Actinospica robiniae DSM 44927: one gene and its partner. The protein of the gene in region 1 interacts with the protein of each later gene in a pairwise test. Links are inferred from orthologs where the notes say so. Each region holds a gene or a part of one and is shown on either strand. Other genes may lie near its edges.

What was found. Proteins that work in one complex are often made in the same cells at the same time.
Region 2: the proteins of ACTRO_RS07510 (region 1) and paaC interact in binary tests that used the Escherichia coli proteins (3 or more experiments, as listed by UniProt). The link is inferred for Actinospica robiniae DSM 44927 from one-to-one orthologs.

The regions. Positions count from the first base shown.
Region 1 is NZ_KI632511.1:1,737,808-1,745,545, reverse strand. The notes cover bases 2,135-5,134. They hold ACTRO_RS07510 (response regulator), read right to left. Parts: upstream 4,001-5,134; coding sequence 3,269-4,000; downstream 2,135-3,268. Other genes in these bases: ACTRO_RS07505 (ATP-binding protein), read right to left, coding at 3,997-5,134; ACTRO_RS48775 (substrate-binding domain-containing protein), read left to right, coding at 2,926-3,108; ACTRO_RS07520 (COG4705 family protein), read right to left, coding at 2,135-2,619. Outside these bases: ACTRO_RS07535 (BlaI/MecI/CopY family transcriptional regulator), read left to right, coding at 1-357; ACTRO_RS07530 (M56 family metallopeptidase), read left to right, coding at 367-1,326; ACTRO_RS46985 (substrate-binding domain-containing protein), read right to left, coding at 1,334-1,600; more of ACTRO_RS07520, read right to left, coding at 1,690-2,134; more of ACTRO_RS07505, read right to left, coding at 5,135-5,604; ACTRO_RS07500 (ABC transporter ATP-binding protein), read left to right, coding at 5,810-6,640; ACTRO_RS07495 (ABC transporter permease), read left to right, coding at 6,637-7,524; ACTRO_RS07490 (ABC transporter substrate-binding protein), read left to right, coding at 7,589-7,738. UniProt on the Escherichia coli protein: Member of the two-component regulatory system DpiA/DpiB, which is essential for expression of citrate-specific fermentation genes and genes involved in plasmid inheritance.
Region 2 is NZ_KI632511.1:4,704,320-4,709,688, forward strand. The notes cover bases 1-3,000. They hold paaC (1,2-phenylacetyl-CoA epoxidase subunit PaaC), read right to left. Parts: upstream 1,894-3,000; coding sequence 1,108-1,893; downstream 1-1,107. Other genes in these bases: ACTRO_RS19895 (2Fe-2S iron-sulfur cluster-binding protein), read right to left, coding at 1-513; paaD (1,2-phenylacetyl-CoA epoxidase subunit PaaD), read right to left, coding at 587-1,108; paaB (1,2-phenylacetyl-CoA epoxidase subunit PaaB), read right to left, coding at 1,890-2,177; paaA (1,2-phenylacetyl-CoA epoxidase subunit PaaA), read right to left, coding at 2,174-3,000. Also shown: more of paaA, read right to left, coding at 3,001-3,136; ACTRO_RS19920 (DUF4232 domain-containing protein), read left to right, coding at 3,420-4,136; hisN (histidinol-phosphatase), read left to right, coding at 4,239-5,048; ACTRO_RS44910 (DedA family protein), read left to right, coding at 5,052-5,369. UniProt on the Escherichia coli protein: Component of 1,2-phenylacetyl-CoA epoxidase multicomponent enzyme system which catalyzes the reduction of phenylacetyl-CoA (PA-CoA) to form 1,2-epoxyphenylacetyl-CoA. The subunit C may be essential for structural integrity of the alpha subunit.

The DNA of each region.
Region 1 (7,738 bases):
GCAGTCCTGTGGGAGGCAGGAACGCCCCTGACCGCGGCCGAAGTGCGCGAACGGTTGGACATGCGTTTCCACACGGGGCCAGATGGACTGGCGATCTCGACGATTCTCACGATCCTGGGTCGGCTGCGCGAGAAGAACGTGCTCTCCCGTGAACGCCGAGGCCGTGCCTTCCGGTACGAACCGCTGGCCGACGAGGCCGGACTCGCTGCCCGGCGATTGACGGCCCTGCTCGACGCCGTCGCCGACCGCGGCGCGGTGCTCTCCCGCTTCGTCGAGGACCTTCCCGATCACGACGAACAGCTTCTGCGGGATCTGCTCGATCTGCGAACCCCGACTTCGTCTCCCGACCTCGGCTGAGGGCGATCCATGCGCGTGTTCGTCTACGTCACACTGGTGTTTCCGCTTGCGGCCCTGCCATTGGCGAGGCTGGCCACCGCCCGATTGCATCCGCGCCACGCGGCCTGGGTCCTCAGCGGCGCCGCGGTGGCTCTCGCGGGCACGAGCTGCGGCGCACTGGGCCTCCTGGTGATCGCGGCACTCGTTCGCGTTCCGGTGCTTGCCCGGCTCGCGCATCTGTCGAGAAGGGTCGTCGGAACCACCGACCCGACGTCGGGCTTGGTCGCGGTGTGCGCGGGGATCCTCTTCGGCGCCGCACTTCTGGGCACGATCGCGTTCGCCGTCGCCCGCATCCGCGCCCTGGCAGCGGCGTTCGGGCACGCCAGAGCTCTGCCTGGCCGACATGATCTCGTGATCACCGAAGACGATGCCGCGGACGCTTATACGGTTCCCGGGCGCCCGGGGCGGATCGTGGTCTCCACCGGGATGCTCGCCGCGCTCGACGAGCCTGGCCGACGGGCGCTGCTGGCCCACGAGCAGGCGCATTTGGGTGGTCGGCACTATGTCTTCGGCACTGCCGTGCGTCTGGCCGCGGCCGCCAACCCGCTCGTGCGTCCGTTGGCTGTCGCGGTCGACTTCGCGCTCGAGCGCTGGGCCGACGAGCATGCCGCCCGTGAGATCGGCGATCGTCGGCAGGTGGCCGCCGCCATCGCCGCGGCAGCGATCGCGACCAAGCGGACCAGGCCCAGCCGGAATCCATTGTTGGCGATGGGAGCCGTACTCAGCCGCACCGGCGACTTGCGACTCGATGGTGCCGGCCCGGTGCCTCGTCGGGTTGCGGCGCTGCTCAGCCCGACTCCGCGTTCCAGCGTGATCGCGCTCATCGCGGCTCTCGCTGTGATGGCCCTTGCCGCCTTCTGTGCGCTGGAAGCGGCGAACGACCTGCATGAACTGATCGCGCTTGCCCACATCGAACGGGCGCGAAGGTGAACGGGGCTCAGGTGGATTCTCGTAGGACCAGGTGACCGGCGCCGAAGGCAAGCCTGGTGAGGTCCAGGCCGAGGATGTGTCTGGCGGCGGCGCGGCCGTGAGCCTCCGCATCGATGTGGACGCTGGTGAGCGAGGGCTGGAAAAGGGCGCCGTGCTCGCCGGCGTCGAATCCGATCACCGCCACGTCCTCGGCGACGCGGAAGGCCCGCATCACTTCCTCGCCGGCTAAGCCGTTCGACGGGAGGGACAGGCGTATCAGAGGCTGGAGGCCCAAGAGCGCACCCGCCTCGGTGGAAAATCCAAGCCGGGCGTCGACAACGGGTGACGGCTTGTCTGGCAGCGCGAAGGCCCAGGGCGCCGATATCAATGCCCTTCATGTGGCATTGCTCGGCGGCCCGGGTCACGTGCCGCAGTTCCAGCCGTGCGTGCAGCGGCATCCGTGTGCTGCACGTCTTTCTTCGTGGTGGCGAGGTAGGTGACGGCGAGGGCGATGAGGAGGGTGAGTGCGGCGGTGACCGGTCCGTCGCCGAGGCCCATGCCGCTGAGGTTCTTCGGTTTGCCGAGGCCGTCGGCGATCGAGGCGCCGAGTGGTCGGGTGAGCACGTATGCCGACCAGAAGCAGAGCACTGGGTTGGCGTGTCGTGTTTTCCATGCGGTCAGGGGGATGAGGATGAGTCCGGCGAACAGTGCTGCGGAGGGCCAGTAGCCGAGTTTGAGGGTGACTGCGGTGAAGTCGCCGATGGCGGTGCCCATGGCGAAGGTCGCGACGACCGCGGCCCAGTAGAACGCTTCGCGGCGTGGGGTGTTGATGCTGTGGATGTCGAGGGTGTGCTCGGTGCGGCGCCAGGCGGTGAATACGGCTGCGAGTACGAGCGCGTAGAAGATGCTGGAGGCGGTATACGGCACGTGCAGGGCGACGTGCATCACGTCGGCGGCCATGGTGCCGAACACCCCGACCATGGCGACGCAGGTCCAGTAGGGCCAGGCCCGGTAGCGGGCCTGTTTGAACTGGATGATGAGTGCGGCGAGGAAGGCGAAGAAGCCGAGCACTACCGCGATCTGGGCTCCGAGCGAGGAGTTGACCAGTGCGTCCGATGCGCTCTCGCCCAGCGCGGTGGATAAGGCTTTGACGATCCAGAAGGCGAGCGCGACTTCGGGTACGCGCAGTGCGCCGCAGCCGGTGCCCTCGACCGCCGGCCCGGACGGCTGCCCGGCCGCTCGCCCGGTCGGCTGTGGCGGGCGCCACAGCGCCGGTCCGGCCACGTCCGCCTGCCGCCACTCGTCCCGGCTCACGCCTCAACCTCCGCATGATATCTACATAGTTGTAAATCTTATCGTGCGGGAAGACGCGCTATCGGCGGCTTCAGTTCCGCCGACGCGGGCCGTGCGATCGCGGAGGGTCCAGGCGCGGTTTTGCAGCCGACCGTGGAGGCCCGCGCAAGCTTAGTTGTACGTGAAGGCCCTATCTATGATCGCTCCGCGTGTTCAGCCTCTCCGCCAAGTGAACTGCCTAGGGAGGCATGAGCAATGACGCTTATCAGGCAACGTCGGCTGACATCTGTGGTGGTTGCGGTAGCCGCGTCCGTGGCCTCCGCAGGCATGAACTTGCACGTGTGCGACGGTCAGGGCCAGCCCAGCACCGTCGCGTCCTGCGTGAGCCCGGCCGTCACCGCGATCGCCGCGTTCTCCGACGTGATCGCGCTTCGCGCACTGAGCGCGGCACACGACCAGGGCTTGGCCGTCCCGGGAGACCTCGCCGGCGCTGACCTCCGTGCATACTGACGCCGAGGTATACGGGCGTCTCGCGGCCCGCAACCTGCTCGGGCTGGCCGCCGAGGGCCTGACGCCGGAAGGGGGACGCGTGGTCGAGCGCGAATGCGTCTGAACGCGCCGGTCGATCCCAACGGCGACGGGCGTCGCCGTAGCCTGAGCGAGGAGGGGATCAACGCTTCGCCGTGGGGCTTGCCTCAGGCATCGCGTACCTGTGTTCCGGACGGCCCGTGGAGCCGTACTTCAGCTGGATGCGGACCATCCCGTTTCGGGCCAAATGGCTGAGATACCGCTGTGCCGTGGGCCGGCTGATCCCCACTTGCGCAGCCACTTCGCTCGCCGACACATCCCCGTGGGCGGCGCGCACAGCGTCGCGGACGAGCTCCAGCGTCGGCGCACTGTGGCCCGGCGCCGGCTCGCTCGACGGGACCGGACCGCGCAACAGGCCGAAGAGGGCGTCCACCTCGGGCTGGTCGGCCTCCGGTCCGAGCCCGGCGATGCGTTCACGCAGGTTGCGGTACGACTCGAGCCGCTCGCGTAGCGCGTCGTATCCGAACGGCTTGACGAGATAGTGCACGGCGCCGATCTGCATCGCGGCGCGCACTGTCGTGACGTCGCGGGCGGCGGTGATGACGATGAAGTCGGGATGCTCGGCCCGCTCCACCAGGCCGCGTACGACGCTGATGCCGTCGCCGTCGGGCAGGTACACGTCCATCAGCACAAGCTCCGGCCGTAGTTCGTCGATGGACTCGAGCGCTTGAGCCGCGCTGTGGGCTGCTCCTACGACGCGGAACCCCTCGGTCTTCTCGACGAATGCGGCGTGGATACGGGCGACACGGAAGTCGTCATCGACGACCAGGGTTCTGATTCCTTCGGTAGCCGTCGTCTCCTCCAGGGCCGTCACACCAACACCGCCACTTCCGCCGGGATGCCGACCTCGAACGTCGCGCCCGGCCCCACGCTGACCGAGATCGTCCCGCCGAGCCGCTGGACGATGCGGTGGACAAGTGCCAGGCCCAACCCGCGGCGCAGGGACCCTGACTGAGGCTTCGTCGAGAATCCGTCCAGGAACACCGCGTCGACGTCCTCGGCCGCAATGCCCGGACCGTTGTCCGCGACCTCGATCGTGATGCGTCCCCTGTCCTCGACGAGGAGCACCCGCACTCGTCCCGGACGGTCTGCCGGATATCCGCGGGACCCGACCGCGTCGAGGGCGTTGTCGATCAGATTTCCCAGGATCGTGGTCAATGCCTGCGTCTTACCCGGAACCTCACCCAGCCACGATTCGTCGGCCACCTCGAGCTCGATCCCACGCTCGGCGGCGACCGTCGCCTTCGCCAAGAGCAGCCCGACGATCAGCGGGGCGCCGATCCTGGCTCGAAGCCGCTCGGCGACCTCGGTCTGCGCAAGGCTCAGATCGGTCAGATAGTGCAGCGCCTCTTCGGCCTCGCCGAGTTCGAGCAGGCCCGCGACGATGTGCATGCGATTGGAGAACTCGTGCTGCTGCGCCCGTAGCGCGTCGGTCAATCCGCGCACGCTGTCGAGCTCGCGCAGCAGGCCGGCCAGCTCGGTACGATCGCGCAAAGTGACCACCGAGCCGTGCAGGCGGCCGCCGAGCACGACCGGCATCCGATTGACGGTCAGGCAGTAGGCGTCGGTGAGTACGACCTCGTCCCTGCCGTCGATCGCGCCGGAGAGCACTTCACGCAGCCGTCCGGGCGCCACCACGTCCTCGATCCAGCTGCCCACACCGTTCGAGCCGAGCTCGAGCAGCCGTCGCGCCTCGTCGTTGACCATGGTGATCCGCCCGGCCCGGTCGAACGCGATCATGCCCTCGCGGATGCCGTGCAGCACGGCCTCACGCTCCAGCAGCAGTTTTGCGATCTCGTCGAGCTCGAGCCCGAACGTGCGCCGCCTGAGCCGACGGGAGAGCAGCCAAGAGGCGAACGCACCCATCACCAGGGCGAGGGCGAACCACAGGACGTAGGGCGGAAGGACACGCCAGAGCGTTGTGGAGATCTTGCTCTCCAGAATCCCCACCGATACCTCCCCGACCAACGTGCCGTCCGGGGCATACAGCGGAACCAGGGCGTCGGCCGAGCGGCCGAGGCTGCCGTCGTCGGTCACGACGTGCACCTTGCCGTCCTCGGCAACGACCGGTTCGGAGACCTGCTTGCCGATCAGCGCAGGATTGGGATGCGAGTGGCGGACCCGGTTCATGTCGATGACCACCACGTACGCGGCACCGGTCGACTGGGTCACGCGCTCGGCGATCCGCTGCTCCTCGTCGCCGCACGGCGGCGCTGCCGCCTCCAAGCACGCGCCGACCGCGTCGATGTCGGCGGTGGTCTCGGCGATGGATACGGCCTGCTGTCCGGCCTGCCAATCGAGTTGTGTGCGTTCCTCCCGCGCGAACAGGACGAATCCCACCAGGACCGTCGCGACCAGGATCGCCACCTGGCCGACGAAGATCTGGCTGGAGAGCCTGCGCATCGCGCCTCGTCGCACCTGAAGGATTGTGGAAGCGGCGCCTATGGCCGGGCAAGGAAATCCGGGAAAAGCATTCAATCCGTTATCCGATATTCCGTGAACTCAATGCACAAAACCCGGGGAAACGCGGGGAACGCGAGTTACGACCACAAGCGAGACAACCCCGATCCGCCGCTCCTAGCGTGTGGCCTCCCCGATCAATGAAGACAGGAGGCGATCCGAGATGACCGCGACGACATCCGCGGGACCCGGCGCCCGGATCGAGATCGCCGGCGTGACGAAACGTTTCCTCACTCCGGACGGCTCGATTTTCACCGCGATCCACGACGTGACCTTCGACGTGGAACCGGGTCAGTTCTGCGCGGTGGTCGGGCCGACCGGCTGCGGGAAGTCCACCACGCTGGGCCTGGTCTCCGGACTCGACCGGCCCAGCGAGGGCACGGTCCGCGTCGGCGGGCGCGCGGTCGAGGGCATCGCCGACGGTGTGAGCTTCATGTTCCAGGCCGATGCCCTGCTGCCGTGGAAGACCGTGCTCGGCAACGTCGCGCTCGGCCCCAGCTTCCGCGGTGTGCCCAAGCGCGAAGCGGAAGCGTCCGCGCGCGACTGGGTGCGCCGGGTCGGCCTGGCCGGCTTCGAGGACCGGCACCCGCACCAGCTCTCCGGCGGGATGCGCAAGCGCGTCGCCATGGCGGCGGCGTTGATCAACGAGCCCCGGATCCTGCTCATGGACGAGCCTTTCGGCGCTCTCGACGTGCAGACCAAAGCGATCATGCAGACCGAGCTGCTCGGCCTGTGGGAGCAGTTACGTCCTTCGGTGCTGTTCATCACGCACGATCTCGAGGAAGCCGTGGCTCTGGCCGACCGAGTCGTGGTGATGACCTCCTCGCCGGGGTCGGTGAAGGCGGTCTATGACATCGACCTGCCACGCCCGCGCGGCGCCGTCCAGGACATCCGGTTCCAGCCCGAATTCCTCGAGTTGCACCGGCAGATCTGGCAGTCCCTGCGCGAAGAAGTCGAGCTCGCATACGCCCGCACGGCAGGAGCCGCAGCATGAGCCACCACGCCCCCCGACTCGAAAGCCAGGTCGTGCCGTCCTTCGAGGTGGGCAAGACGAATCCCGGCCGCCGCATCGCGCGCACGCGCAGATTGCGGGTGCTGGCCGCGCAGATCGTCCTCGCCGTCTTCGTCATCGGCTCCTGGCAGCTCCTGACCGCCTGGAAGGTCGTCGATCCGTTCTTCTTCGGCCAGCCGAGCGGCATCGCCAAGCAGCTGAGGGACTACTTCGCCCAGGGCGACCAGGCGACCGAGTTCGGCTCGTACTGGTCGCAGATCTTCACGACGCTGCGCGAGGCGGTCTTCGGCTTCCTGGTCGGTACCGCCGGTGGCATCGTGTTCGGCGTAGGCCTGGGCGTGAGCCCCTTCCTGGCCAAGGTCATCGGCCCGTACATCAAGATCATGAACGCCATTCCGCGCATCGTGCTCGGCTCGATCTTCCTCGTCGCCTTCGGCCTCGGTCCGACGCCGAAGATCCTGCTGGCAGCGGTACTGGTGTTCTTCGTGGTCTTCTTCAACGCGTTCCAGGGCGTGCGCGAGGTCGACCGCAACATCCTCAACAACGCGCGGGTACTCGGCGCCTCCAAGCTGCGCATCGTCCGCGACGTGACCCTGCCCTCGGCGCTCACCTGGATCATCGCGAGCCTCCACACGGCCTTCGGATTCGCCATCGTCGGGGCGATCGTCGGCGAGATGCTCGGCGCGCAGAAGGGCCTCGGCCTGGTCATCGCCACCGCGCAGAACCAGTTCAACCCGGACGGGGTGTTCGCCACGATGTTCGTCATCGCCGCGATCACGCTCGTCGTCGAGCTCCTGCTCACCCGCGTCGAGCGCCGCCTGCTCTCGTGGCGCCCGCCCTCCCCGTCCGAGGCCGCCGCGATCTGAACCGCGGCCCCGGGTCAGCGTTCCACCCCGTTACCCGTCAACGAAGACATGGAAAGGCTTTGCCATGCTCAGAAGGACCCTCACCGGTGCCGCCGCCGGCGCCCTCGCCCTGACCGGTACGCTCACTGCCTGCTCGAGCTCCGGCTCGGGCTCCGGTTCCGGCGGCAGCGCGGCGCTTCCGACCGTCACCCTCATGGTCGGCGGAATCGACAAG
Region 2 (5,369 bases), 3.0 Mb from region 1 along the record:
CGCGAGGTCCTCGAGGAACATCACATCCGCGGTGGTCCGGTTGCCGAAGATTATGCTCACCCTCGAATCCCGGTCGTGCGCGAGACGGTCGGCGAGGATCGCGTACACCGGCGTGATCCCACTGCCCGCGACGATCGCCACGTGGTGGGTGCCAGGCTCCGGATACGCGTGGAAGCGGCCGGTCGGCGTGAGCGTGTCGAGCCGATCGCCAACGGCCAGCTTGCGCACCGCGTAGTCGCCGAAGCCGCCAGCCACGGACCGCTTGACCGCGATCTGCAACGTGGTCGGGGGATGCTCGGTCGGCGGGGCACACAGCGAGTAGGAACGTCGCAGTTCCTTGCCTTCACCGTCGTGTCCGTCGGCCGGCACCCGATACCGCACGGTGACGTGCTGACCAGCCACGTAACGATAGTCCTCGGCCAGCTCCGGTGGCACTTCGAGGAAGATCCGCACCGCGTCGGGAGTGAAGGGATCGAGGGCTGATACGCGCAACGGGTGGAACTGCAGACTCATGCTGCCACCTCGCCGGCGCTCGGCAGGCCCATGCGCCCGGACGCTGCGCTCATCGATTCGCTCGCAAGCTCGCTCATGACCGCACCGCCGGGAACGGCTCCCCGCAGGACGAGCAGCGCCGCAGCTCTTGGCACGGGCTCGCGCCGAACCGGCTGAGCAGCGCGGTCTCGATGCCGCCGCAGTTCGGACAGCGCACGCCGAGGCTTAGCGGGGTGACGGTGTGGTCGGGCGATCCGAGTGCGGACGGTGAAAACACAGGTGTATCAGCGTTCTCTATCAGGCGCGGCGGGGCGATGCCGGCCTCGGCCAGCTTCTCCCGGCCCCGCTCGGTGATGGCGGCCGGAGTCCAGGGCGGATCGAGCCGCAGCTCGACCGCCTCGACCCGGTAGCCGTGTGCGGTCAGCACCTCGGCCACGTCGGCGCGCATCGCCTCGATGGCCGGGCAGCCGAGGTAGGTGGGGGTGATGGCGACCCGGACGGTCTGGTCGGCGCCGGTCGTGACATCGCGCACGATCCCGAGGTCCCCCAGCGTCACCCAGGGCATCTCCGGGTCGGGTACGTCCTCGACCAGCTCCCACGCGGTCCGCGTGACCATCACCAGGTCGCCCCCGGGTGCGCGCGGTAGACCGACTGCATCTCCGCGAGCAGGTAGCTCAGCGCCTCGGTGTGCACGCCGGCACGCCCGCCGGACGGGCGCCACGTGCCGCTCGGCGCGGTGCCGAGGGTGGCCTGGGCAAGGACCTCATCGACTTGTTCGTGCCAAGGACCGGCCAGCGACTCGGGGTCCGGCACCAAGCCCTCCGCCGCGAGCGCGCTCACGCCCTCGTCGAGGGCGAACAGCTCGGCGGTGTACGGCCACAGTTCGCTCAGCGCGGCGGCGGCGCGGTCATGGCTTTCCTCCGTGCCGTCACCCAGCCGCAGCGTCCAAGTCGCCGCGTACTCGTGGTGGTAGCCCACCTCGATCAGGGCCTTCGCGGCGAACGCGGCCAGCTCGCTGTCGGTCGACGCGGTGAGGCCTGAGAAGAGCAGGCGCTGGTACGTGCTGAAGAACAGCAGCCGCAGGACGGTGTGGGCGAAGTCGCCGTTAGGCAGCTCGGCCAGCAGACTATTGCGATACTCGCGGTCGGTGCGCTGGTAGGCGAGTTCGTCCTCGGACAGGCCACTCGAGCGGCCGGCCATGCCGAGCAGGAAGCGCGCCTGGCCCAGCTGATCCAGCGCGATGTTGGCGAGCGCGACCTCTTCCTCGAGGTCAGGGGCGCGAGTGAGCCATTCCGTGAGCCGGTGCGAGCTGATCAACGCGTCGTCACCGAGAGCGAGCGCGTAGCCGTCCAGCGGCTTCAGCGTCTTGGTCAGCGCCGTCAGCGCCCGCGCATTGGTCACAGCCCTCGCACCTCCTTCGGCAACTCATAGTAAGTCGGATACCGGTAGTCCTTGTCCCGTGCTGGTGTGAAATACGGCTCTTTCTCCCCGGGGTCGCTCGCCGAGACGGCCCCCGACGGGACCACCCAGATCGACACACCTTCGCCGCGCCGGGTGTAGAGATCGCGGGCACGGCGCAGCGCCACCTCGGCATCCGGTGCGTGCAGCGAGCCGACGTGCTGGTGGGACAAGCCCCGGCGGGCCCGGACGAAGACCTCCCAGAGGTCGAACAGATCGCCGGTCATCGGTTCGTTCCCTCCATGTGCCGAGCAGCCGCGGCGTCGCCGCGCTTGGCCTGGTAGGCCGCCGCCGCGTCGCGTACCCACTGCCCGTCCCGGTGCGCCTCGGTCCGGCGCTCGATGCGCTGCCGGTTGCACGGACCGTCGCCGTCGAGCACGGCCTTGAACTCGGACCAGTCGATCTCGCCGTACTCGTAGTGCCCGGTCTCCTCGTTCCAGCGCAGGTCGGAGTCGGGCAGCGACAGCCCGAGGATCGCGGCCTGGGGCACGCACAGGTCGACGAAGCGCTGACGAAGCTCGTCATTCGAGTGCCGCTTGATCTTCCAGGCAGCCGACCGGCTGGAATGCGTCGAGGCACCGTCCGGCGGCCCGAACATCATCAGCGACGGCCACCACCAGCGGTCCACCGCGTCCTGGGCCATGGCCCGCTGCGACTCGGTGCCGTTCGCCAGCGTGTGCAGCGACTCGTAGCCCTGCCGCTGGTGGAAGGACTCCTCCTGGCAGATGCGCACCATGGCGCGGGCGTAGGGCCCGTAGGAGCAACGGGTCAGCGGGATCTGGTTGACGATCGCCGCGCCGTCCACCAGCCAGCCGATCGCGCCGACGTCCGCCCAGCTCAGCGTGGGGTAATTGAAGATCGAGGAGTAGCGCTGACGGCCGGTGTGCAGCGCGTCGAGCAGTTCGCTGCGGGACACGCCGAGCGTCTCCGCCGCGGCGTAGAGGTAGAGCCCGTGCCCGGCCTCGTCCTGCACCTTGGCCAGCAGGATCGCCTTGCGCCGGAGCGAGGGGGCCCGGGTGAGCCAGTTGCCCTCCGGCTGCATGCCCATGATCTCCGAGTGCGCGTGCTGGGCGATCTGCCGGATCAGCGTGGCGCGGTAGGCCTCGGGCATCTCGTCGCGCGGCTCGATCCGCTCGTCCGCAGCGAGCAACGCGTCGAACCGCGTCTCGCTGGTCATGGTGGTCATGGATCCTCCTAGCCGACGGCCAGCTAGCCGACCGAACGTTCGGTTTCAGTGTCCTCGCGCCGAGCCGCCACGTCAATGCGCCGCGGCCCTGCGGCACAAGCCGATGCGCTCCCGTCCTCGCCTCCGCACACCCTTATCGAATCGCAACTGATCCAGGCGGAAAACCGCCAACCGGCGCATGCGCCGGGCACTCTCTGGATACAGGCGTCGCACAATGCGTCGCCATCGTGATCCGCCGTTCGGGGACCACGCGGGGTCGAGAAGGGAAGCAGTGGAACCGATCATGAACATCGACCGCTTCGTCAAGGCCCGGCGCGCCGGGTTCGGCCTCGGTGCGCTGGCATGCACCCTGGCGCTGTGCACCGGCTGCGTCGGAGCCTCCACCACCGGCACCGGCTCCACCACGGGCGGCGGCGCCGCGACGACGACCAGTTCGAGCGGCGGATCCGGCAGCACCACGCAGGCCGGCGGCGGGGCGAGCCCGTCCGGCGCGGGCGCGACCAGTGCGAACAGCGGCGGCGGGGGCGGGGGCCAGGCGACGGCCAACACCGCGTCGAGCACCTGCTCGGTGCGCTACCTCAACGGCACCGTCGGCGCCTCGCAGGGCACAGCCGGCTCGGTCTACGTCAACATCGTGTTCAAGAACCTCAACACCACGGCCTGCACGCTCTACGGCTACCCCGGCGTGTCGTTCGGCAAGGGCGGTCCCGGCACCGGCGCCACGCTGACCCAGGTCGGCGCCCCGGCGGACAAGAACGCCGCCGTGGCCAAGAAGGTGATCACCCTCCAGCCCGGAGGCTACGCGTACGCCATCCTCCAGGTCGGCGACGCGGGCAACTACCCGTCGGCCACCTGCACCCCCACGCCGACCACTTATCTGATGGTCTATCCGCCGAACACGACCAACCAGCTCTACATCCCCTACAAGTCCACCGCCTGCGCTTCGATGAGCGTCGTGACGATGCACGTGGAGGCCGTGGAGGCGGGCACCGGCAGCTGAGGCCGGCCCGGTCCGGCTGGATCCAGCCGAATCCAGCCGGAGGCGGGGCACCGGGCGTCTGCGGCGACGCCCGGTGCGCCTCGTTGACGGTACGTTGGAGCCGTGACGGGATACGACGACGACCTCAGGCTGGCCCACGTGCTGGCGGATCAGGCCGACGAACTGACCATGCGGCGGTTCAAGGCGCTGGATCTGAAGGTGGAGACCAAGCCTGACCTCTCGCCGGTCAGCGACGCCGACCGCGCAGTGGAGGAGCTGCTGCGCGGCGCGCTCGGCCGTTCCCGACCCCGCGACGCGATGCTGGGCGAGGAGTTCGGGTCGGCCGCCGGCCGCGCCGACGGCCGACGCAGCTGGATCATCGACCCGATCGACGGCACCAAGAACTACGTGCGCGGCGTCCCCGTGTGGGCAACGCTGATCGCGCTCATGGAAGACGGCATGCCGGTGGCCGGCGTGGTCTCCGCACCCGCCCTCGGCCGCCGCTGGTGGGCCTCGCGCGGGTCCGGTGCGTACACCGGCCGGTCGCTGTCCCGTGCCACCAGGCTGCAAGTCTCGCAGGTCAAGGAGCTCAAGGACGCGTCGTTCGCGTACTCCTCAGTGATCTCGTGGGAGGAATACGGCAACCTCGAGGGCTTCCTCGCCCTCTCCCGCGCCTGCTGGCGCACCCGCGCGTACGGCGACTTCTGGTCGCACATGCTGGTGGCTGAGGGCGCCGTGGACATCGCAGCCGAACCCGAGCTGTCGCTGTGGGACACGGCCGCCCCGGCGATAGTGGTCATGGAGGCCGGCGGACGCTTCAGCGCCACCGACGGCAACCCGTCCCCCGCCGCCGGCTCCGGACTGAGCTCGAACGGGCTGCTGCATGAAGCGCTGCTGGCCTACCTCGGCGACGAGGACGCGGGGGCGGTGTAACACGTGCTGAACGCGATCATCAACCATCTGCTGGTGTTCAGCGGCTGGTCCGCGATCCTCCTGGTCTTCCTGCTCCCGGCGCTGGAGTCCTCGGTCTTCCTCGGCTTCGTGATCCCCGGCGAGACCGCGGTGGTCGTCGGCGGATTCCTGGCGTACGAGCACAAAGTCTCCCTCGCCGCGATCCTGGCCGCCGGCATCCTCGGCGCCATCGTCGGCGACTCGATCGGCTTCGCCGTGGGCGAGCGCTGGGGCGACAGCCTGCTCGCCCGCCTGCCGAAGCGCCTCATCAAGCCCGAGCACGTGACCCAGGGCAAGCAGATG